2 regions of the Stenotrophomonas sp. 96582_Sma genome follow, and region 1 is predicted to be linked to the other one. Evidence: riboswitches for the same ligand, from Rfam matches in the RefSeq annotation. Region 1 holds a riboswitch; the other holds the start of a gene.
What was found. A riboswitch is a leader RNA that binds a small molecule or an ion and turns the genes downstream of it on or off. The one in region 1 is predicted to bind glycine.
Positions count from the first base shown of each region.

Region 2: it holds a riboswitch for glycine, as region 1 does, so the genes downstream of both, gcvP (aminomethyl-transferring glycine dehydrogenase) here and ACZK2R_RS21040 (trimeric intracellular cation channel family protein) in region 1, are expected to answer to the same signal.

Region 1 is NZ_CM151122.1:4,479,501-4,491,616, forward strand. It holds gene ACZK2R_RS21015 (NYN domain-containing protein) at 1-255, opposite strand, end outside; gene ACZK2R_RS21020 (NAD(P)/FAD-dependent oxidoreductase) at 379-1,659, shown strand; gene ACZK2R_RS21025 (hypothetical protein) at 1,759-2,196, opposite strand; gene ACZK2R_RS21030 (nuclear transport factor 2 family protein) at 2,201-2,632, opposite strand; gene ACZK2R_RS21035 (GIY-YIG nuclease family protein) at 2,704-2,979, opposite strand; glycine riboswitch at 3,020-3,109, shown strand; glycine riboswitch at 3,123-3,226, shown strand; gene ACZK2R_RS21040 (trimeric intracellular cation channel family protein) at 3,311-3,928, shown strand; gene ACZK2R_RS21045 (MdtA/MuxA family multidrug efflux RND transporter periplasmic adaptor subunit) at 4,214-5,380, shown strand; gene ACZK2R_RS21050 (multidrug efflux RND transporter permease subunit) at 5,377-8,454, shown strand; gene ACZK2R_RS21055 (efflux RND transporter permease subunit) at 8,451-11,510, shown strand; gene ACZK2R_RS21060 (DUF5076 domain-containing protein) at 11,554-11,865, opposite strand.
Region 2 is NZ_CM151122.1:3,627,108-3,639,223, reverse strand. It holds gene ACZK2R_RS17060 (methyl-accepting chemotaxis protein) at 1-124, shown strand, start outside; gene ACZK2R_RS17055 (hypothetical protein) at 188-985, opposite strand; gene ACZK2R_RS17050 (hypothetical protein) at 1,063-1,467, opposite strand; gene ACZK2R_RS17045 (AraC family transcriptional regulator) at 1,575-2,297, shown strand; gene ACZK2R_RS17040 (amino acid permease) at 2,379-3,746, shown strand; gene ACZK2R_RS17035 (VOC family protein) at 3,850-4,260, shown strand; gene gcvP (aminomethyl-transferring glycine dehydrogenase) at 4,353-7,220, opposite strand; glycine riboswitch at 7,283-7,385, opposite strand; gene ACZK2R_RS17025 (multidrug effflux MFS transporter) at 7,685-8,911, shown strand; gene ACZK2R_RS17020 (siderophore-interacting protein) at 9,054-9,950, shown strand; gene ACZK2R_RS17015 (hypothetical protein) at 10,034-10,426, shown strand; gene ACZK2R_RS17010 (M2 family metallopeptidase) at 10,722-12,116, opposite strand, start outside.

The sequences.
Region 1 (12,116 bases):
CATGGCATCGATCACCATCGCCATGTCCGAGGCATTCTTGCCCTTGCTGTAGGCGAACTGCTGGATCGGGCGGATCGCATATTCGTGCAGCACGGCCTCCCAACCCTTCAACCGCGGGCTCTTCCAGTTGCCATAGGCGCGGCGCACGTTGGCCACACCGTAGCGGGCGACTTCGGCCAGGACCTCGTCGATCTTCGAGGCCGGCGCATTGTCGGCGTCGATCAACAGGGCGATGCGCTTTTCCGGTTCGCTCATGGGCTCCTCACGGGCGGTTGCCTGAACCCGAGTATCGCCGATCCATGCGGGCGCTGACGTGACAGGGCGCCATCGTGCGAAGATGCCAGGCGCTTCCCCCAATGCCCCCACTGGAGTGAGTCGATGAGTCGCGAGCGCGTTCCCCACCTGGTTGTTGTCGGCGGCGGTTTTGCCGGCCTCTGGGCCACCCGTGCCCTGGCCCGCGAGCGCATACGCATCACCCTGGTCGACCGCCGCAACCACCATCTGTTCCAGCCACTGCTGTACCAGGTGGCCACCGCCGGCCTGTCCGCGCCGGACATCGCCGCGCCGCTGCGCCACATCCTCGGCCACCAGCGCAATGTGGAAGTCCGCCTCGGCGAAGTGGTGACCATCGACAAGCAGGCCCGGCAGATCCGCATGGCCGATGGCAGCACGCTGGACTACGACAGCCTGCTGCTGGCTACCGGCGCCACCCACGCCTACTTCGGCAACGACCAGTGGGCCGATGATGCGCCCGGTCTGAAGACGCTGGACGATGCCATTGCGTTGCGCCGCAAGCTGCTGCTGGCGTTCGAGCGCGCAGAGGCGGAACCGGACCCGGCGAAGAAGGCCGCATGGCTGAGCTTTGCCGTGGTTGGTGGTGGACCTACCGGCGTCGAACTGGCCGGCACTCTGGCCGAGATCGCGCGGCATACGCTGCGCAACGAGTTCCGCCACATCGACCCGGCCAGCGCCAAGGTGCGGCTGGTCGAAGCTGGCCCACGCGTGTTGTCCTCGTTCCCGGAAGTGCTTTCGCTGAAGGCGCGCCGGCAGCTGGAAAAACTGGGAGTGGAAGTGCTGACCGGTACCCCGGTGAGCGACATCGACAGCCAGGGCTTCAAGCTCGGTGAGCATTTCGTGCCGGCACGCACGGTGGTCTGGGCCGCCGGTGTGGCCGCTTCACCCCTGGCGCGCACGCTGGACGTGCCGCTGGACCGCGCCGGCCGCGTGCAGGTGCAACCCGATCTCACCCTGCCCGGCCACCCGGAACTGTTCGTGGCCGGCGATCTGGCCGCACTGAACCAGGCCAACGGCAAGCCGGTACCCGGCGTGGCCCCTGCCGCCAAGCAGATGGGCAAGTACGTGGCCGAGGTGATCCGCGCGCGCCTGCACGGCAAGGCAGTCCCCGGACCGTTCAAGTACGCCGACTTCGGCAACCTGGCCACCATCGGCCGCATGGCCGCGATCGTGCACCTGGGCCGGCTGCAGTTGTCGGGCATCCTGGCCTGGTGGTTCTGGCTGGCCGCGCACGTGTTCTTCCTGATCGGCTTCCGCAACCGCATCGTGGTGCTGCTGAACTGGGCGGTGGCGTACTGGAGCTACCAGCGGAGCGCGCGCATCATCTTCGGTGATGATCAGGAAGACCGGCGACCCCGACGGTAGTGCCGGCCGCTGGCCGGCTGCTGCGCGGTCGGATCCCTTTCCGCAGGAAAGGGCTCTGACCCCGTCAACACCATCCACGCATGGCGTGGATCTACCGGTTCATCGGGCCACCCGCCGTTTCGACCAGGTGCGGCAGAAATCCTCCTTCCTCGCGGCATCAGCAATCTGCGCGGTACTCCAATGCCGGGTGATCCAGATTGTCAGTGCGGTACTGCTGAGATGCCAGCGCAGCATGTCGTGCCTTGGCTGCCGCATCAGGTGGCGGCGTGCAACCCAGAACGCTTCGCGCTCGACATCAGTCGCCTTCTTCAACGCTTCAGGATCGAAGAACCGCGTCGTGAAGCTCCATGGAGTCATCGGCTGGTATCCCGCCCGCGGTTCGCTGCTGCACGCGGCCACACCACTGGGCGTGCGGTCGGCCAAGTTCGGCCGGCCTTCCACCAGCGCCAACCCGAGCAGGTACAGCAGGCCAGGCAGCAGCGCGATGCCGGCGACCAGCATGACGACGCAGATCCATGCTTTGCCGGCGGCACGCATCGCTCTACTGCGCCTTTGGTTTCGCGTACCACAGTGCGTTGACGATGACCCAGCGCTGGTCGAAGCGCCCCATGTGGAAGTAGTCGACGAACCACGGGGTTTCCAGTCGCACCGAGGCGGCGTTGCCGGTCACGTCCAGCACCGTGCAGCGGCGGTCCCATTGATCCTTCGGGGTCTTCAACGCGCCCTGCTTCGTCAGCGCCACCAGTTCTTCCTTCGACATGCGGCGCAGGCCCAGGCGTTCGTCGGGCGTATCGCCGAGGACCGCGCGCTTGGCCAGGTCCGGGTGCAGGGAGCGGGCGACGCGCTGCGGGTCGGCTTCCAGCTGGCCGTCGACGTAATCGTGGCAGGTGGCTTCAATGGCCTCGAGGGTGGCCGGATCGGCAGTGGGGCTCGTTGCTGCGGAAAGAGCGAACAGCAGGGCAATCGCGGACATCCGGGTCTCCAGGGCTGGGCGCGGGGTGATCATGGCATGGGCCAAGTGGCCCATCCACGCATGGCGTGGATCTACAGAAGCGTCTCGGCCGGTTCCTGCAGCCAGGCCAGCTTGCGTTCGCGCGGCTGCTGCTTGAGCTGCCACTCGGCCCGCGAGGCGGCAGCCCGGTCCGGGTACTCGCGCACGGCCAGCACGCGCAGCGGCGGCCGCGCCCGGGTGTAACGCGCGCCCTTGCCGGCCTGGTGGGCGGCGAAGCGCGCGTCCACGTCGGTGCTGATGCCGGCGTAATAGCTGCCATCGCGGCATTCGAGCAGGTACAGGAACCACGGGCGGAGGGACGGGGCCATGCCCGGATTATGCCGTGCTGCACTGCAGCGGATATACTGGCGCCCGAATGCAGGAGAGAGGCGCCGCGCTGGCGCCCGCCGAAGGCGCAGGCTCCCATGATCGCTCAGGCCGGTGGGCTGGAATCCCACCAACCATGCATTCGACTCGCCGAGCTGGAGAGAGGTCACCGGGCACGCCCGGGACGATCCGCCGAAGGGGCACGCGGCCTACGCCGCTGAACTCTCAGGCAAAAGGACAGCGGGAGCGGCACCGGTCATCGTCATCCCGTCATTGCGCAGGCAGTGGCGGTAGTCGCGCATGGCCGGCCCCACCGCGCCCGGAGCCTGTCCCATGCTGCTGTCCATCATCTACCTGATCGCCATTTCCGCCGAAGCCATGACCGGCGCGCTGTCCGCCGGCCGCCGCCGCATGGACCTGTTCGGGGTGGTCATGATCGCCTGTGTCACCGCCCTCGGGGGCGGTTCGCTGCGCGACATCCTGCTCGGCCACTACCCGTTGGGCTGGGTGAAGCATCCCGAGTACCTGGGCTTCACCGTGTGCGCGGCGCTGATCGCCACCTGGGTGGCGCGCTGGATGCACCACTTCCGCCGCACCTTCCTGGTGCTCGATGGCCTGGGCCTGATCGCCTTCACCCTGATCGGCTGTTCGATCGCGCGCGAGGCCGGCCATGCCATGCCGATCGTGCTGATCGCCGGCATGCTGACCGGCGCGTTCGGCGGCGTGCTGCGCGACATTCTCTGCAACGAGGTGCCGCTGATCTTCCAGAAGGAGCTGTACGCGATCATCGCGCTGCTGACCGGCGCGGCCTACCTGTTGCTGCTGCACTGGGGCGTGGCCGACGCCACCGCGATCCTGTGCTGCCTCGGCGGCGGCTTCGCGCTGCGCCTGCTGGCGATCCACTACCGCTGGGAAATGCCGAAGTTCGTCTATCACGACGAAGTGCATTGATTGTTTGTCGGTAGTGTCGGCCGCTGGCCGGCAACACGGCACACGCCCGCAGATTCCGGCAGGTTGCCGGCCAGCGGCCGGCACTACCGAATGCGCTGCATGACCATGGTCATACGGCATTGGCCGGGGTGATTGGCTACCATTGTCACCCCGTCGCTGCCGCGACGGCATCCAGCCACGCCGCGCCCGCGGCCCCGCCAGACAACTCCCTCCCCGCTGCCCGTGGTGCCGTGAACGCGCCGACGGGCCCGCATGTCCCTGCGCGCGCAGGGCGCAGGATGCCCCATGTCTGTCGCCGAAAATTCCCGCTTCCGTCGTGCCCGCCTGTTGTGGGCGGTGCTGGCCATCGCCCTCGCCGCCCTTCTGGCGTGGTGGCTGTGGTCCCGGAATGGTGCCGGCAGCAGCGACGATGCACCCGGCAAGACGGTGCCCGTGCGCATCGCCCGCGCCAGCGCCGAGCCGCTGGTGCTGCGCCTGAAGGCGGTCGGTACGGTCACCCCGCTGCACAGCGTGGTGGTACGCAGCCGCGTGGATGGCGAACTGCTGCGGCTGCATTTCCAGGAAGGCCAGCAGGTGAAGGCCGGCGACCTGCTGGCGCAGATCGACCCGCGCCCGTATGAGGTGAAGCTGGCACAGGCCCAGGGCACGCAGCAACAGAACCTGGCCGAGCTGGAGAACGCAGAACGCCAGCTGCAGCGCTACCGCGAACTGCAGAAGCAGAACTACGTGTCCGGGCAGGAACTGAGCGACCAGCAGAGCAAGGTGCGCCAGCTGCAGGGCCGCCGCCTCAGCGATCAGGCGTCTGTTGATGAAGCGCGCCTGCAGCTGCAGTACACCCGCATCACCGCGCCGGTCAGTGGCCGCGTCGGGCTGCGCCGGTTGGACGTGGGCAACCTGGTGCGCGCCAGCGATGCCGAAGGCCTGGTGACGCTGGCGCAGACCGCGCCGATCAGCGTGCTGTTCACCGTGCCCGAACCCGAGCTGCCTGCGCTGCTCGATGCCGTGCAGGCGCAACCGGCACTGGCGGTGGAAACCTGGGACCGCGAAGAACGCCGGCAGCTGGCCCGCGGCTCGCTGTCCAGCGTCGACAACCGCATCGATACCACCACCGGCACGTTGAAACTGCGTGCGCACTTCGACAACCACGATCTGGCGCTGTTCCCCAACCAGTTCGTCAACGTCCGCCTGCAGCTGGGCGAGCAGCCCGCGCTGCTGATTCCCGATGCCGCCGTGCAGTTCGGCAGCCAGGGCAACTACGTGCATATCGTCGACAAGGACAGCAAGGCACAACGCCGCACCGTGGTGCTCGGTCCAGCCGATGATGGACGCGTGGCCGTGCGCTCCGGGCTGGCCGCAGGGGACAAGGTGGTGATCGAAGGCATCGACGGGCTGGAAGACGGCACGGCGGTGGAGATCATCACCGAGGAGGCCGCGACCAAGGCCGGCGCATGAACCTCTCGCGCCCGTTCATCCTGCGCCCGGTCGCAACGACTCTCCTGATGGTGGCGCTGCTGCTGTCCGGCGTGCTGGCCTATCGCCTGCTGCCGGTGGCGGCGCTGCCGCAGGTCGATTACCCGATCATCCAGATCACCACGCTGTATCCGGGGGCCAGCCCCGAACTGACCACACGCACCATCACCGCACCGCTGGAGCGCCAGCTCGGCCAGATTCCCGGCCTGAAACAACTGTCGTCGACCAGTTCCGGTGGCGCCTCGGTCATCACCCTGCAATTCGGGCTGGAGGTGTCGCTGGGTGTGGCCGAGCAGGACGTGCAGGCCGCCATCAACGCGGCGGGCAGCTTCCTGCCCGGGGACCTGCCTGTGCCGCCGGTGTACCGCAAGGTCAACCCGGCCGACACCCCGATCCTGACACTGGCGGTGACCTCGCAAGGACTGTCGCTGCCGCAGGTGCACGATCTGGTGGATACGCGCATCGCCCAGCGCCTGGCGCAGTTGCCCGGCGTCGGCCTGGTCAGCCTGGCCGGGGGCCAGCGCCCGGCGGTGCGCATCCAGGTCAATCCGGCGGCGCTTGCCGCCAACAACCTGGGCATGGACCACATCCGCACCGCCATCGCCGCCGCCAACGTCAACCTGCCCAAGGGTAGTTTCGACGGCCCGATCCGCGCGGTGATGCTCGATGCCAACGATCAGATGCGCAGCGTGGATGAGTACCGCGCCCTGGTACTGGCCTGGCGCGACGGCGCGCCGCTGCGGCTGGGCGATGTAGCCACCATTACCGATGGCGCCGAGAACCGCCAGTTGGCTGCGTGGAGCGGTACCACGCCGGCAGTACTGGTGAACATCCAGCGCCAGCCCGGCGCCAACGTGATCGCCGTGGTCGAGCAGGTGCGTACGCTGCTGCCGCAGCTGCAGGCCACGCTGCCCGCCGGCGTGCAGATGAATGTACTGAGCGACCGTACCGAATCGATCCGCGCGTCGGTGCGCGGCGTGCAGAAAGAACTGGTACTGGCCATCGGCCTGGTGGTGCTCGTCACCTGGGTGTTCCTGCGCAATCTGCCGGCCACGCTCATTCCCAGCGTCGCGGTGCCGCTGTCGCTCATCGGCACCTTCGCGGTCATGCTGCTGGCCGGCTATTCGCTCAACAACCTCACGCTGATGGCGCTGACCATCGCCACCGGCTTCGTGGTGGACGACGCCATCGTGATGCTGGAGAACATCGCCCGCCATCTGGAGGAAGGCGAAAGCCCCCGCGATGCAGCGCTGAAAGGCGCAGCCGAGATCGGCTTCACCCTGGTGTCGCTGACTGTTTCGCTGATCGCGGTGCTGATCCCGCTGCTGTTCATGGCCGACCTGGTGGGTGCACTGTTCCATGAGTTCGCAGTGACACTGGCGGTAGCCATCGGCATTTCGCTGGTGGTCTCGCTGACGCTGACGCCGATGCTGTGCGCGCGGTTCCTGAAGCCGCACGCGAAGACTGCACATGCGCCCGATGTCTTCGACCGCGTCATCGGCCTCTACGACCGCCAGCTGCGCTGGGTGCTGCAGCGCCAGCCGCTGATGTTGCTGGCCACCGTTGCCACCCTCGCACTGACCGTGGCGCTGTACTTCGCCGTGCCCAAGGGTTTCTTCCCGGTGCAGGATGCCGGCCTGGTGCAGGGCATCAGCGAAGCGCCGCAGGCGATCTCGTTCCAGGCCATGCGCGAGCGCCAGCAGGCACTGGCGGCGGCCATCGAAGCCGACCAGGCGGTGGCCAGCGTGTCGTCCTACATCGGCGTGGACGGCAACAACGCCACGCTCAATACCGGCCGCCTGCTGATCGAGCTGAAACCGCACGGCGACCGCGATAGCGCCGCCGTAGTGATGGCGCGCCTGCAACAGCGCGTGTCGAAGATCCCCGGCATCACCCTGTACCTGCAGCCGGTACAGGAGCTGGGCATCGAAGACCGCATCAGCCGCACCCAGTACCAGTTCACCCTGACCACGCCGGATCTTGAAACACTGGAACGCTGGACCCCGAAGCTGCTGCAGGCGCTACGCCAGCAACCTGCACTGCGCGATGTCGCCAGCGATCTGCAGATGCAGGGCCGGCAGGCGCGCGTGGCGATCGACCGCGATGCGGCGGCGCGCCTGGGCGTAAGCGTGGAAGCAGTAGCCGATGCGCTGTACGACGCCTATGGGCAGCGCCAGATTTCGACCATCTTCACCCAGGCCAGCCAGTACCGGGTGGTGCTGGAGGCCGATCCTTCACGACAGCCCGGGCCGGAGGCGATCACGGGCCTGCGTGTGCGCAGCAGCAGTGGGCAGACCGTGCCGCTGGGTGCGGTGGCACGCGTGGATCTGGGCCCGACCGCCCTGCTGCGCAACCATGTCGGCCAGTTCCCGGCGGCCACGCTGTCGTTCAACCTTGCCCCGGGTGCTTCGCTGGGCGAAGCGGTGGAGGCTGTGCACGCCGCGCGCGCACAGGTGAACCTGCCGCAGAGCATCGAACTTCGCCTGCAGGGTGCCGCAGCGGCCTTCAGCAGCTCGCTGTCGTCCACACTGTGGCTGATCCTGGCCGCGGTGGTGGTGATGTACATCGTGCTGGGCGTGCTCTACGAGAGCTTCATCCACCCCATCACCATCCTCTCCACCCTGCCCTCGGCCACCGTCGGTGCGTTGGCGGCACTGTGGGTAAGCGGACGCAGCCTGGACCTGATCGCGGTGATCGGCATCGTGCTGCTGATCGGCCTGGTGAAGAAGAACGCGATCATGATGATCGACTTCGCGCTGGACGCGCAGCGCACACGCGGCATGTCACCGCGCGAGGCGATCCATCAGGCCGCGCTGCTGCGCTTCCGGCCGATCCTGATGACCACGCTGGCCGCGCTGTTCGGCGCAGTGCCGCTGATGCTGGCCAGCGGTTCCGGCGCCGAGCTGCGGCAGCCACTGGGCTGGGTGATGGTAGGGGGGCTGCTGGTCAGCCAGGTACTGACCCTGTTCACCACGCCGGTGATCTACCTGGCCTTTGATCGCCTGCAGCGTGGCCGTGCGACGTCCCCGGTGGCCGTTGACGAGGCGAGCGCGTGACCCCCATCGCGCGCCTGGCGCAGGCCTGCGTGCAGCGCCCGGTAGCGACGATCCTGCTGGCGGTGGCGCTGGTGCTGGCCGGCCTGCTGGCATTGCGCCTGTTGCCGGTGGCGCCGCTGCCACAGGTCGATTACCCGGCCATTGAAGTCAGTGCCAGCCTGCCCGGCACCTCGCCCGAGTCGATGGCAGCCACCGTCGCCACGCCGCTGGAGCGCGCACTGGGCAGCCTGCCCGGCATCTCACGCATCGACTCGGCCAGCACCCAGGGCCAGACCCAGATCGAACTGAAGTTCGTACTCGGCCGCGACATCGATGAGGCAGCGCGTGAAGTGCAGGCCGCCATCAATCTTGCACGCGGACAGTTGCCCAGTGGCATGCCCGGCATGCCGCAGTACCGCAAGGTCAATCCCTCACAGGCACCGATCCTGGCGCTGGCACTGACCTCGGACACGCGTTCGCCAGGCCAGCTGTATGACCTGGCCTCCACCGTGCTGGCGCAGAAGCTGTCGCAGGTGCCGGGCGTGGGCGAAGTGCAGGTGGGCGGCAGCGCCTTGCCCGCCGTGCGTGTATCGCTGGACCCGAATGCACTGAACCATGCAGGCCTGGCACTGGAGGACGTGGCCCAGGCCATCGGCCGCGCCAACGCCATGCGCCCGCTGGGTGCCGTGGGCGATGACCGCCAGCAGTGGCAGCTGGAAGCGCCGCTGCAGCTGCGCCAGGCCGCGCAGTACCGCGAACTGGCATTGAAGGTCAGCGACGACCGCACGCTGCGGCTGGGCGATGTCGCCGCCGTTGCCGATGGCGTGGAAGACCGTTACGCCAGCGGCTTCCACAACGAACGCCCCGCCGTGCTGCTGATCGTCAGCCGCCAACCCGGCGCCAACATCATCGCCACCGTTGATGCCATCCAGGCGCAGCTACCGCAACTGCATGCGCTGTTGCCCTCCAGCGTGGACATGCGGCTGGTGATGGACCGCTCGCCGGTGATCCGCGCCACCCTGCACGAAGCAGAGCTCACGCTGGTGCTGGCGATCGTGCTGGTGGTGCTGGTGGTGCTCGGCTTCCTCGGCCACTGGCGTGCAGCGTTGGTGCCCAGCGTGGCCATTCCGGTGGTGCTGTTCGGCACGCTGGCGCTGATCGCGCTGATGGGCTTCTCACTCAATACGCTTTCATTGATGGCGCTGATCGTCGCCGCCGTGCTGGTGGTGGACGATGCCATCGTGGTGCTGGAGAACATCGCCCGCCATCGCGAACTGGGCGCCGACCGCTGGCAGGCGGCAGTACGGGGTGCATCGGAAGTCGGTGCCACGCTGCTGTCGATGAACGTTGCACTGGCCGTGGTGTTCGTCTCCATCCTGTTCCTGGACGACTTCGTCGAACGCCTGTTCCGCGAATTCTCGTTGACCCTGGTGGCGGCCATGACGGTCTCCGTGCTGGTCGCGCTGAGCCTGGTGCCGATGCTGTGTGCACGATTGTTCGTGGATGCCGCGCAGCAACCCTCGCGCTGGCAGCGGGGCAGCAATGCGCTGTTCGAACGTGTGCGCAGCGCCTACCTGCGCACGCTTCAGGCCAGCCTGCGCCGGCTGCGCTGGCCGTTGCTGGCCTTCGTTGCAGTCATCGCGCTTAACACGTGGCTGTTCCAGCAGGTGCCCAAGGGCATCGTGCCCAAGCAGGACACCGCGCAGCTGCGCGGCTTCGCGCGCGGCGATGACGGCCTGTCCTTCCAGGCCATGCAACCGAAGATCGACGCGTACAGGAAGCTGTTGCTGTCCGATCCGGCCATCGAGGACATCATCGGCTACATCGGTGGCAGCAACGGGGTCAACAACGCCTTCATCATGATCAAGATGAAGCCGCTGGCCGAGCGCAAGGTGTCCAGCCAACAGGTGATCGACCGCCTGCGCGCGCGGCTGCCCAAGCTGCCCGGCGGCAATCTCTATCTGTGGGTGGACCAGGACATCCGCCTGGAGGGCGCCGGCAGCAGCGGCAAGTACGAGTTCCAGCTGCTGTCGGCCGATACAGCACCACTGCGCGAATGGGCGCCGAAGGTGGCGGCCGCGCTGCGTGGCCTGCCCGAACTGGTGGACGTGGAAGCACAGGGTGAAGCGGGCATGCGCCAGGTGGTGCTGGATATCGACCGCGAAGCAGCCGCGCGCCACGGCGTCGACCTGCGCACGGTGGCCAACATGCTCAACAACTCCTTCAGCCAGCGCCAGGTCGCCACGCTGTACGACAGCCTCAACCAGTACCGCGTGGTGATGGAGTTGGACCCGAAGCACACCCAGGACCCGGGCACGCTGTCACGCCTGCAGGTGATCGATGGCAACGGCCAGCGCATTCCGCTGTCGAGCATCGCCAGCTGGCGCTATGGCATGGCACCGGACCGGGTGTACCACAGCGAGCAGTTCGCCTCGATCTGGATCGAGTTCGCGCTGGCACCGGGGGTGGGCCTGGAACAGGCCACGCAGGCGATCGATGGTGCGATGGCGAAACTGATGCTGCCACGGTCGGTACAGGGAAAACTGTCCGGCGAAGCCGGCGGCCTGGAGCAGCTCCGTTCGCGCCAGTTGTGGCTGGTGCTGGGCGCCACGCTGGCGGTCTACCTGGTGCTGGGCATCCTCTACGAGAGCTTCCTGCAGCCACTGGTGATCCTGTCCACCCTGCCTTCGGCCGGTGTCGGCGCGCTGCTGGCGCTGTGGCTGTTCGGCAACGAACTGAACCTGATCGCCCTGCTCGGCCTGTTCCTGCTGGTGGGCGTGGTGATGAAGAACACCATCCTGCTGGTGGATTTCGCACTGGCCGGCGAGCGGCGCGGGCTGAGCGCGCAGGATTCAGTGATGGAAGCCGCGCGGTTGCGCCTGCGGCCGATCCTGATGACCTCGCTGGCGGCGCTGCTCGGCACGCTGCCGCTGATGCTGGCCAACGGCGAAGGCTGGGAGCTGCGGCAACCGCTGGGCATTGCGATTGTCGGCGGCTTGCTGGTCAGCCAGTGGCTGACGCTGTACACGACCCCGGCGATGTATCTGGCCTTGGCGAGGATTCGGGCGAAGCGGTGAATGTGGGGCGGGGAATTCATCCACGCGTGGCGTGGATCTACCGTCAATGCCGCACGACGAACCCGCCGGACCGGCCGCTGGATGGCGCCTGCAGCTCCTCGTTGAAGGCTGCCTTGATGGCCTCGACCACCACGTCACGGTCCATGCCCTCACTGGTCACCAGCGCGTCGGCAACGTGCTGGGCAACGTCGGCAAGAATTCGCCCCCAGGCACGTTCTTCGCGGATGTCGGGGCGATCCTCGTACAGCCCCACTTTCAATGATGCATGCAGCCCGCGCTCAGCGATCCACACGCGAATCATCTCGACCGAAGATTCGTCGCGTTGGGCAGCTTCAGGGATGATCAGTTCTTTCATGGCGGCAGCCGCAAGGAGAAGTGATCGCATTGTGGCCCACATCCATGCATGGCGTGGATCTACTGCGGACCTTGAGTAGAGTCGAGCTTGCTCGACTGCCGTTGGTGCACGTTTTTCCGCAGTCGAGCAAGCTCGACTCTACGTGTCCAAGGCGGATCATCGCACTGTGCGGACTGGACCACTTGGCGTGCCGGGTGCGACCCGACGGGCCCGCGACAAATGTGGCCTCCAGCGGGTCGTAGCCGTCATTG
Region 2 (12,116 bases), 850 kb from region 1:
GGTGGAAGAAGCCACCGCGGCGAGCCGCGCGCTGGAAGAACAGGCGCATGCACTGACCACGTCGGTGTCGGTGTTCAAGGTGGAAGGCGACACAGCTTCGGTTGTGCCGCGTCGCGCAGCCTGAGCTGCTGCGCGGTAAGCGTTGTGGTGCCGGTCACACCATGGGCGTCCATGGTGTGACCGGATGTCAGTCCACGACTTTGCTGATATGTCCGTTCTCAATCTTCCAGATCACGTCCTTGGCCGTACTCACGAACAGTGGCGCGCGTGCCCAGAGACTCCAGTAAACGTGGATCTCGGTCGGCGTTGGATCGAGTAGATGGGTCACCATCATGGCACCCTTCCGCGGTGGACGCTGCAGCGTGATGCAGGAGAGGGTGTAAGGCCGGCTGGAAGTGATCTTTTCATCCGCGATTTCCACGCGATGGCTTCCCCCCAGAGGCACCGCTGCAGGATCGAATGTGCCGGGAAGCAGGTAGACACTCCAGGCATTTGCCGTGCCGTCCACGTTCGGTAGCACGACCGTGTTGTAGTTCTTCGAGCACGCTTGAAACTTGCTGCTCAATGCCAGTGCACGCGCAGCTGCCGCGCCGGCCTCATAAGGCGATAGTGGCTCGGGTGGCGACAGGGTCTGTACAGGACCGGCAAGCGTTCCCTTGTCGTCGGTGACTACCCGATACAGCACGCTACTGTCACCTCCGAGGATACTGACGACATAGCGGTTGTCGCGTTGTTCGGTGACCCATCCAGCAACGCGGTCATCCTTGCGCATTCCCTTCGCTACGAGTGCGTCGGTTGCGCGTTCGGCGGCAAGATCATGTTCGAACAATGACCGGCCGAGAGATTCGATCCGCGCAATATCGGCGTCCGCAGTCGCGGTCGCAGCCTGACGGGATTCGTGGGGTGGGTCAGAGGCGGTGATCGCATGCGCAGCGGGTGCCATCGATAGCAGGGCTGCCAAAGCTGCGGAGCATTGGACATTCATGGATGATTCCCCTTTGCCGCGTCCAGCGGCTTGGAGAAGTATGGCTGATCTGCGGGCGTCAATCCCGATTGACGGGCTCAGCTGCTGGCGCGGGTACGTGCCGCTTTCTTCGCCGCCACCTTTCGCGCGGTCTTCCTCGCCGCACGGGTCTTCGCCGCTTTCTTCGCGGCAGCACTACGCGATGCAGGGGTGGTGGCCTTCTTCGCCACCGTCTTCTTTGTTGCCTTCTTCGTGGCCGTCTTGCGGGCCGGCGCCTTCTTCGTAGCAGTCTTCTTGGCAGCCACCTTCCTGGTGGTGACCTTCTTTGCCACCTTGCGTCCACTGCCACTGCGCTTGCCGCCGCCGTCCTGCTTGTTCACAGTGGCCCAGGCGATGCGCTCTGCGGTGCTTTCGCTGGCACCGCGCTCGCGCTCGCTCTCTTCGATGTGCTCGGCCTGGCGCTTCTGCTTTTCGGTATAGGCGGACTTGTCACCGCGGGGCATGGCCGGTTCTCCGGTGGGGGCTGGCCCCCACGGTGGGCCTGGCGGCGTTAAGCGCAAGTCCCGCAAGGGTGATCGCACCGGCAAGGGGCCTCGGCTATGCTTGTGGCATGCGAGTCGAGCCCGCCGACATCGAAGCCCTGTTCGACGCCATCCCGGATGTGCTGTTCTTCATCAAGGACCTTCAGGGGCGTTACACCCACGTCAACCAGACCATGCTGCGGCGGCTGGGCCTGCGCGCGCGCAAGGACGTGATCGGGCGTACCGCTGCTGAAATCTACCCGACCGGCCTCAGTGCGGACTACGTCGACCAGGACGCCCGCGTGCTGTCCGGTGAGGTGATCGAGAACCTGATGGAGCTGCACCTGTTCGCCAACCGCGAACCGGGCTGGTGCCTGACCTGCAAGCGCCCGCTGGTGGTCGATGGGGCCATCGAGGGCCTGATCGGCATATCCCGCGACCTTGGCCAGAAGGACAGCCTGGGCACCCAGTACGAGCAGCTGCGGCTGGCCCTGGCCCACCTCAATGCGCACTACGCCGAAAACGTGCGCATGCAGACCCTGCTGGACATCACCGGCTTCTCGCTGTCCAAGCTGGAGCGCAGCTTCCGCAAGGTGTTCCAGATGACCCCGCAGCAGGTGCTGACCCGGCTGCGGATCCAGATGGCCATGCACCTGCTGCACGGTGACGACAGCATCGCCTGCATCGGCCAGGCCTGCGGTTTCAGCGACCAGAGCGCCTTTACCCGCAAGTTCAAGGCTGAAACCGGTTTCTCGCCGCGCGCCTACCGCGCCCGTATTGGTGGCAACGTCGGCGAGCCGGCGCTGGCCTGAGCCGCCTGCTGCGCTGTGCCTATCCCCGTGGGCACGGGACAGGGTAAGGTGTCGCCCCTGTAGCCGCCGCCAGCCCTGCCGATGCCCAACTCGATTCCGACCGCTTCGCCGTCCCGCCTCGGGCACTCGCTCAAGCCCCGCCAGCTGATCATGATGGGCCTGGGCAGCGCCATCGGCGCCGGCCTGTTCCTCGGCTCGGGCGTGGGTGTACAGGCGGCCGGCCCGGCGGTTCTGGTGTCGTATCTGGTCGCTGGTGCGCTGGTGATCATCGTGATGAACGCACTGGGCGAGATGGCGGCGGCCAAGCCGACCAGTGGCGCGTTCTCGGTCTATGCCGCTGATGCCATGGGAGCCACCGCCGGCGCCACCGTGGGCTGGCTGTGGTGGGTGCAGCTGGTGATCGTGATCGCCGCCGAGGCGGTAGGCGCGGCCGGGCTTCTTGCCACGGTCTGGCCGGCGATACCGGTACCGATGGCGGCGCTGGCCTTCATGCTGTTCTTCACCGCGATCAACCTGCTGGGAGTGAAGAACTTCGGCGAGTTCGAATTCTGGTTCGCCATCCTCAAGGTGGTGGCGATCCTGGCCTTCATCGCCATCGGCGTGGCGCTGCTGATGGGCTGGCTGCCGCAGGTGACCTCGCCGGGCCTGAGCAACTTCACCGAGCATGGCGGCTTCGCGCCGAAGGGGCTGGCCGGTATTGGCGCGGCACTGCTGGTTGTCGTTTTTGCCTTTGGCGGGACCGAGATCGTAGCCGTCGCTGCGGCCGAAACCGAAGATCCCGAGCGCAGCATTGCCCGTGCCATCCGCACCGTGGCCTGGCGCATCCTGGTGTTCTACATCGGCTCGCTGAGCGTGATCATCGCCGTGGTGCCATGGACCAGCGAGGCGCTGAAGTCGCCGTTCGCTGCGGTGCTGGATATTGCCCGCATCCCGGGCGCGGGTACGGCCATCACCCTCATCGCCGTGATCGCGCTGCTGTCGGCGCTCAATGCCAACCTCTATGGCGCCTCGCGCATGATGTACTCGCTGGCGCAGCGCCGCGAAGCCCCGGCCGTGTTGGGCTGGACCGACCCGCGCCAGGTACCGGTGATCGCCGTGCTGGCCAGCGTGCTGTTCGGCTTTGCCGCCACGGTGATGGAACTGCTGTTCCCGGACCGGGTACTGCCGGTGCTGCTGAACATCGTCGGTTCCACCTGCCTGCTGGTCTGGACGCTGTCGTTGGTTTCGCAGCTGGTGCTGCGCCGCCGGGCCGACCGCCTCGGCACCCGCCTGCCGTTCCGCATGGCCGGATTCCCGTGGCTGACCGTCTGTGCGCTGGCGATCCTGGCACTGATCTTCGGCCTGCTGCTGAGCGAGTCGCACACCCGCCTGCAGTTCCTGTCGATGGTGGCACTGACTGCCACCATCGCCGCCAGCAGCGCCATCGCCCGGCGCATGCGCGAGGCGTGACTGAAGCTGCCGGCCAGCGGCCGGCACTACCACGGGGGCTGCACATGCGCCGTGCCATCCTGATCGTGTGGGCCGCCCGCGGCCCGTCGACCAGGAGTACCGCATGCTGCGCAGCCGCCCCTTCCTGATGTTCACCGGCCAGGCCGAAGCGGCCCTGGCTCTGTATGCCGAGGCCTTCGCCGATTTCCGCCTGCTGGCAATGCAGCGCCATCCGGACGGCGCCGGTGCCGGCGTGCCCGGGCAGGTCCGCCAGGCCATCTTCCTGCTCGGTGGAACCCACTACCTGTGCTTCGACAGCCTGGACGTGCACGATTTCACCTTCTCACCGTCGATCTCGCTGTTCGTCGAGTGTTCCGGCGCCGAGCAGTTCGAACGTGCCGCACGCGTGCTGGGCGAGGGCGGCCATTGGTTGATGCCGGTGGGCGACTATGACTTCAGCAACCGCTACGGCTGGGTGCAGGACCGCTTCGGCGTATCGTGGCAGTTGAGCCTGGGGCAGATGCCGGATCCGTGATCGGATGTTTGTGGGTGTGGACCTTGGTCCACACGCGCTTATGAAAACGGCCCGCTTGCGCGGGCCGTTTTCTTTACCGATGCAGCGAGGAATCACGCCTCGACTTCATCATCCTTGTAGGCATCGACCGGGATGCAGGCGCACATCACGTTCTTGTCGCCGTACACGTTGTCCACGCGTGCCACCGGCGGCCAGTACTTCTGCAGCTTCAGGCTCGGCAGCGGGAACGCAGCCAGTTCACGCGGGTAGGCGTGGGTCCACTCGCTGGCGGTCACCGCGGTCGCGGTATGCGGCGCGTTCTTCAGCGGGTTGTCCTCGCGGTCCAGGCGGCCGTCTTCGATCGCGGTGATTTCCTCGCGGATCTGGATCATCGCGTCGATGAAGCGATCCAGCTCGTGCAGCGACTCGCTCTCGGTCGGCTCGACCATCAGCGTGCCGGCCACCGGGAAGCTCAGGGTCGGGGCGTGGAAGCCGAAGTCGATCAGGCGCTTGGCCACGTCCTCGGCGCCGATGCCGCTGGTCTTCTCCAGCGGGCGCACGTCCAGGATGCACTCGTGTGCCACCAGGCCGTTGCGGCCGGTGTACAGGGTCTTGAAGTGCGGGGCCAGGCGCTTGGCGATGTAGTTGGCGTTGAGCTGCGCGACCTGGGTGGCCTTGCGCAGGCCGTCGCGGCCCATCATCGCGATGTACATCCAGCTGATCGGCAGGATCGAGGCGCTGCCGAAGCTGGCCGCGCTGACCATGCCGACCGGGCCGTTGTCACCCAGCTTGCCTGGCAGGAACGGCGCCAGGTGCTCCTTGACCGCGCACGGGCCGACGCCCGGGCCACCACCGCCATGCGGGATGCAGAAGGTCTTGTGCAGGTTCAGGTGCGAAACATCCGAACCCCACTTGCCCGGCTTGGCCACGCCGACCAGGGCGTTCATGTTGGCACCGTCGGTGTACACCTGGCCGCCGTGCTTGTGGATGATCTCGCAGATCTCCACCACCTCTTCCTCGAACACGCCGTGCGTGGACGGGTAGGTCATCATGATCGCGGCCAGGCGGTCGCTGTACTTCTCGGCGTTGAGGCGGATGTCCTCGACGTCGACGTTGCCGTTGGCATCGGTTTTGGTCACCACCACCTTCATGCCGCACATCTGTGCCGAGGCCGGGTTGGTGCCGTGCGCCGAGTCCGGAATCAGGCAGATATCGCGATGTTCCTCACCGCGCGAGCGGTGGTAGGCGCGGATCGCCAGCAGGCCGGCGTACTCGCCCTGCGCGCCGGAGTTCGGCTGCAGGCTGACCGCGTCGTAACCGGTGCATTCCACCAGCATCGCTTCCAGCGTGTCGATCAGTTCCTTGTAGCCCAGCGCCTGGTCGGCCGGCACCAGCGGGTGGATCTGCGAGAACTCCGGCCAGGTCACCGGAATCATCTCGGCGGTGGCGTTGAGCTTCATGGTGCACGAGCCCAGCGGGATCATCGTGCGGTCCATTGCCAGGTCCTTGTCGGCCAGCGAACGCAGGTAGCGCAGCAGCTCGTGCTCGCTATGGTGGGTGTTGAACACCGGGTGGGTCAGGAACGCGGACTGGCGCAGCAGGCCGGCCGGCAGCGCATCGGCAGTGCTGGCATCCAGTGCGTCGACGTCCAGCGAGGCACCGAACACGGCAGCCACGGCGACGATGTCGGCGCGGGTAGTGGTTTCGTCCAGGCTGATGCCGACCGAGTCGCTGTCGATCGCGCGCAGGTTGTAGCCGGCGGCGCGGGCCTTGGCGTGGATCTCATCGGCGTGCACGCCGGTGACATGCAGGGTGTCGAAGAAGTCGCCACCGACCTGCACGCCTGCATTGCGCAGCGCTGCGGCCAGGATCGAGGCCAGGCGATGGGTGCGGCGGGCAATGCGGGTCAGGCCTTCCGGGCCGTGGTAGACGGCGTACATCGACGCCATCACCGCCAGCAGCACCTGTGCAGTACAGATGTTGGAGGTGGCCTTCTCGCGGCGGATGTGCTGCTCGCGGGTCTGCAGGGTCAGGCGGTAGGCCGGGTTGCCCTGCGCGTCGATCGAGACGCCGATCAGGCGGCCCGGCATCGAGCGCTTGTAGGCGTCACGGCACGCCATGAAGGCGGCGTGCGGGCCACCGAAGCCGAACGGCACGCCGAAACGCTGGCTGTTGCCGACCACGATGTCCGCGCCCCATTCGCCCGGGGCGGCCAGCAGGGTCAGGGCCAGCAGGTCGGTGGCCACGGCCACCAGGCCGCCGCGTGCGTGCACGGCATCGACCAGCGCCTTGTAGTCGCCGACCTGGCCGAAGGTATCCGGATACTGCAGCAGCAGGCCGAAGGCTTCCGCTTCCAGCGCTTCGGCCGGGGTGCCCACGCGCAGCACGATGCCCATGGGCTCGGCGCGGGTGCGCAGCAGTTCCAGCGTCTGCGGGTGCACGGCGTCGTGCACGAAGAAGGTGTCCGACTTCGACTTGGCCGAACGCTTGGCCAGGGTCATCGCTTCGGCGGCGGCAGTGGCTTCGTCCAGCAGCGAGGCGTTGGCGATTTCCATGCCGGTGAGGTCGGCGCACAGGGTCTGGAAGTTGATCAGCGCTTCCATGCGGCCCTGCGAGATTTCCGCTTGGTACGGGGTGTAGGCGGTGTACCAGGCCGGGTTTTCCAGGATGTTGCGCAGGATCACGTTCGGCGTGTGGGTACCGTAGTAGCCCTGGCCGATGAAGCTGCGCAGCACGGTGTTCTTGTCGGCGATCGCACGGATCTTCGCCAGTGCCTGCACTTCGGTCATCGACTCCGGCAGCGCCAGCGGCGCCGGCGACTTGATCTTGGCCGGTACGATGGCATCGGTCATGCCATCCAGCGACGCGTGGCCGACGACATCGAGCATCTGCGCGATCTCGGCGTCGTTGGGGCCGATGTGGCGCTCGACGAACGCATTGTGGTGCTCGAGCTCACGCAGGGAAGGGGTGTTCTGGGACATGGCGAAGGATCCGTCAGGAAAGGGCACACGCACGGGCACAAGCCGCCGGTCGGCGGTCTGCGGGGCGCCCCTCTGTCCTTTTGCCTGAGAGTTTAAAAGCGCGGCGGACCGCAGCTTCGTGCCCCTTCGGCGCCGGATCGAACCGGTCTCTCCAGAGTTCTGTTACGGGTGGTATCGGGCCTGAGCGATTACGGGCGTTGCGCCTTCGGCAGCGGTGTTCCGCTTCTCCCACCGTGTTGCCCGCTGATTATAGCCCGTTGCGGGCCCGCCGGCCGCCTCCAGACATGGCCGCCGCGCCTGAATGGCCGATGGCCATGTCGTGCGTTTTGTGCACCGCTGCATGGCATCGGGCGCAATCCCCACCTATGATGAGCGGATACCCGAATTCATCTGGCGCCGTCCCTGCAGAAGGGGACCGGCGCCCGCCGTGCGTGCCGCGCATGGCCCTGCCGGACGCCTTCCCCATGACCGCCGCTGTTGCTCCCTCCACCCGCCGCATGGCCCTGCTGCTCGCCGGTCTGGCCATGTTCGGTCCGTTCTCGATCGACACCATCTTCCCGGCGTTCCCGCAGCTGGCCCAGCGCTTGGCGGTGGACGAAGTGGCGGTGCAGCAGACCATCAGCGTGTACCTGCTGTTCTACGGCCTGATGAGCCTGGCGCACGGCCCGCTGTCCGATGCCTGGGGCCGCAAGTGGGTGATCCTCGGTGGCCTGGTGGTGTTCGTCGGCGCTTCGGTTGGCTGCGCGCTGTCCACCGACCTGACCACGCTGCTGGCGTTCCGTGCGCTGCAGGGCCTGTCGGCGGGTGTCGGCATGATCGTCGGCCGCGCGGTGATCCGCGACCTGTACCACGGCCACGACGCGCAGCGGCTGATGAGCCAGGTGTCGATGCTGTTCGGTATCGCCCCGGCCATCGCGCCGATCATCGGTGGCTGGATCCTGCTCAGTGGCGCCGGCTGGCCGCTGATCTTCTGGTTCCTGGTGGTGTTCGGGCTGGTCCTGCTGGCGGCCACTGCGCGCTACCTGCCGGAGACCCATCCGGTCGAAGCACGCGTGCCGTTGTCGCCGCGCACGTTGATGCGTGACTACGTACGCATCGGCTTCAATCCGCGCTTCCTGCGCCTGGCGCTGGCCGGCAGCATCGGTTTCGGTGGCATCTTCCTGTACATCTCCTCGGCGCCGGTGTTCGTGATGCAGCACCTGCACCTGGGCGAGGGCGGCTTTGCGTGGCTGTTCATTCCCACCATCGGTGGCATGACCACCGGCTCGTTCCTGTCCGGGCGCATGGCTGGGCACACTACGCCCACCCGCCAGGTGTCCATTGGGTTCGGCCTGTGCGCGTTGTCGGTGCTGCTGAACGTCGGCTACGTGGCGCTGTCGCCGCAGTTCGTGCTGCCGTGGGCAGTGCTGCCGATCTTCCTGGGCGGCATGGGCATGGCGCTGATCTTCCCGATCCTGGCGCTGGCGGTGCTGGACATGTACCCGCACCAGCGCGGCCTGGCCTCGTCGCTGCAGGCGTTCGTGCAGCTGATGATCAGTACCGTGGTGGCCGGCGTGGTGTCGCCGCTGCTCAGCGCCAGCCCGCTGCACCTGGCCCTGGGCCAGGCCGCGTTCTTCGGCGCCGGCTTCGTGTTCTGGTACTGGGAACACCAGCGCGAGCGCGCGGCGCAGGCAGCCTGCACGGGCCATTGAGCAGCGCGCAGGGGTAGGGCGGACGGGGATGCCGGCACATCCTTGCAGCCGCGGACAACCGGACTAGGCTGGGCATTCCAGCCAGCCGGTGCGTGGATGCACGACAGCCAGCCAATCCGATGTCGTTGCATGAGGTTCCCCCATGGCTGCGCAGCAGACCTACCGCCTGTTCGAGGTGGCGCTGAAGGAGCGCCGCGTTCTTTCCCCTTCCCTGGACCGCATGGTGTTCACCGGTGCCGACGTGACGCGGATGAAAACCGAAGGCCCGGATCAGCGCATCAAGGTGTTCTTCCCCTTGCCCGGCCAGGAGGTGCCGCAGGTCCCCAGCGGTGACGACTGGTACCCACGCTATCGGGCCCTGCCGGACGATCAGCGCCCGCCGATGCGCACCTACACCATCCGCCAGTTGCGTGCGGAGCAGGGCGAGGTCGACGTCGATTTCGTCATCCACGGGGTGACCGGACCCGCTTCGCGCTGGGCCATGCATGCACGGCCGGGCGATCGCGTGGTGCTGCTGGCCCCGGACGCCGACTGCGCCGAGAGCAGCGAAGGCTGGGAGTGGAAGCCACCGGTCGGTGTCGGCCAGGTGCTGCTGGTGGCCGATGAAACCGCGTTGCCTGCGGTAGCCGGCATCCTCGAGGAACTGGCTGCCATGGTGGATCCGCCGCGCGCGCTGGCCCTGCTGGAAGTGGCGCAGGCCGGTGATGCGGTTCCCCTGAAGGCGCCGGCCACGGCCGAGCTGGTGTGGTTGCCGCGTGGGCAGGCCGCCTATGGCCAGCCGCTGCTGCAGGCGGTCCAGGAACGGCTGTCAGCGACCTCGAGCGTGCCTGCTGGCGATGCGCTGGAGGAGATCGACGTCGATACGCAGATCCTCTGGGAGCAGGCCGACACCTGCGTGGCCGGGCCGCTGTACGCCTGGGTGGCGGGCGAGGCGGGGGCGGCGATGGCGATCCGCCGCCACCTGGTGCGCGATTGCGGGCTGGACCGCCGCGCGATCACCTTCATGGGCTACTGGCGGCACGGCAAGGTGCTGGACTGACCATGCTGGATCGAGCACGCGTGAAGCAGCGCTGCGGGCGGGGTGCGCTATCCTTGCGCCCCCCTTCGCAGCGGTACCGCACCATGTCCACCAGCTCCAAGACCCGCCGCGACCAGCGCCGTCGCCAGGAAAAGCAGGCCGCCAACAAGGCCGCCGCGCAGGCATCGCCGGTGGAACCGCATGCCGAGCTGCGCGATGCGCAGCGCACCCTGCTGGCCGGTGTCGTGCGCCGTGACGGCGAATGGGTGCTGGGCATGGACGGCCGCATCGCTGGCCACAGCGAGAGCGCTGCGCAGGTGCTGGCGCTGATCATGCAGGCCGGTGAACTGCACGAGCGCAACGGCACGCCGGTGCGCCTGATGTACTCCGATGCGCTGCGCGATGCCGCACAGGCCGAAGCGAAGGAGAAGGGCCAGACCTTCGAGGAATTCAAGGCCGAGCTGGCTGCAGCGATGGCGGCGAAGAAGAACAGCTGACAGGCATTTCGGTAGAGCCGGCCGCTGGCCGGCTGCCAGACAGATGTCCACCGTGCAGTTGCCGGCCAGCGGCCGGCACTACCGGAAAGGGGCGGATCCTCGCGGACCCGCCCCTTTTCTCATTTCGCCGCCGGGGCCGCGTTGGCCTGCCAGCCGCACATCTGGCCTTCGTTTGATTGCTGTTTCGGTAGAGCCGGCCGCTGGCCGGCTGCCCGTTGGGTCTTCATCGCGTAGTCGCCGGTCAGCGGCCGGCACTACCGGAAAGGGGCGGATCCTTGCGGACCCGCCCCTTTTCTCAATTCGCCGCCGGGGCCGCGTTGGCCTGCCAGCCGCACATCTGGCCTTCGTTCTGCTGCTTCAGCCATTCGTTGACCGGGCTGAAGTACTCGATCATCGGGCCGGCATCGAGCTTGTCGGTGCCGGTCAGTTCCTTCAGTGTGGCCTGCCACGGCTGGCTGGCACCCTTGCTCAGCATCGCCCAGTACTTCTGGCCGGCTTCCTTGTTGCCGTAGAAGGTGCACTCATGCAGCGGGCCCTTGTAGCCGGACGCGTCGCACAGGCCCTTGTAGAACTGGAACTGCAGGATGCGCGCCAGGAAGTAGCGGGTGTACGGGGTGTTGCCCGGCACGTGGTACTTCGCGCCCGGATCGAAGAACTCTTCGCCACGGGTGCTGGCCGGCGCCACGCCCTGGTACTTGGCCTTCAGGTCCCACCACGCCTTGTTGTAGTTGTCGGCGGTGATCGAGCCATCGAACACGCCCCAGCGCCAGCGGTCGATCATCAGCCCGAACGGCAGGAACGACACGCCCGACAGCGCCATGCGCATCTGGTTGTTGATGACCGCTTCGCGGCTCTCGGTCGGCGCATCAACCAGGCCGATCGAGCTGAGGTACTTGGGCGTCATCGCCAGCACGATGGTGTCGCCGATCGCTTCATGGAAACCATCGTTGGCACCGCCCTGGAACAGCGGCGGCAACGGGTTGTAGGCCAGGTCGTAATAGATGTGGCCCAGCTCGTGGTAGATGGTGGTGAAGTTCTCTTCGTTCGGCTTGATGCACATCTTGGTGCGCACGTCGCCTTCCATGTTCATGTCCCAGGCGCTGGCGTGGCAGACCACGTCGCGATCGTCGGGCTTGATGAACTGGGTCTTTTCCCAATACGACTGCGGCAGCGACGGCATGCCCAGCGACACGTAGAAGTCCTGTGCGCGCTCGGTCATCTGCCTGGCGGTACGCAGTTCGGCCTCGCGCTGTGCCTTGTACTGCGCCGCTACGTTGGCATCCTTGCCGGCCTTGGCCAGCGCCGCGCTCAGATTGGTCTGGTACTGCTTTTCAAGCGCAGCGGTGATGTCCAGGCTGCCGGCACCCGGGTACGGTTCCAGCTGGTCCCACAGGTTCGACCAGTCCTGCTGCCACATGTTGCCCAGCAGGTGCGCGGCGATCAGGCCGTTGCCTACTTCGGCCTTGTCCTTGCCGTAGGTCTTGTCCAGCTTGCCGCGTGCGTAGCAGTGCAGCTGCTCGTACATCGGCTTGACCTGTTCCCACAGGCGATCGGTTTCCGGGCCGATCTGTTCCGGCGGCATGTCATAGCCGCTGCGCCACATCTGGCCGGCATCGGTGAAGCCCATGCCCTTGGCGCCTTCGTTCACCAGGCCGACGAACTTCTGGTAGTCGCCGCGCATGCTCTTGGT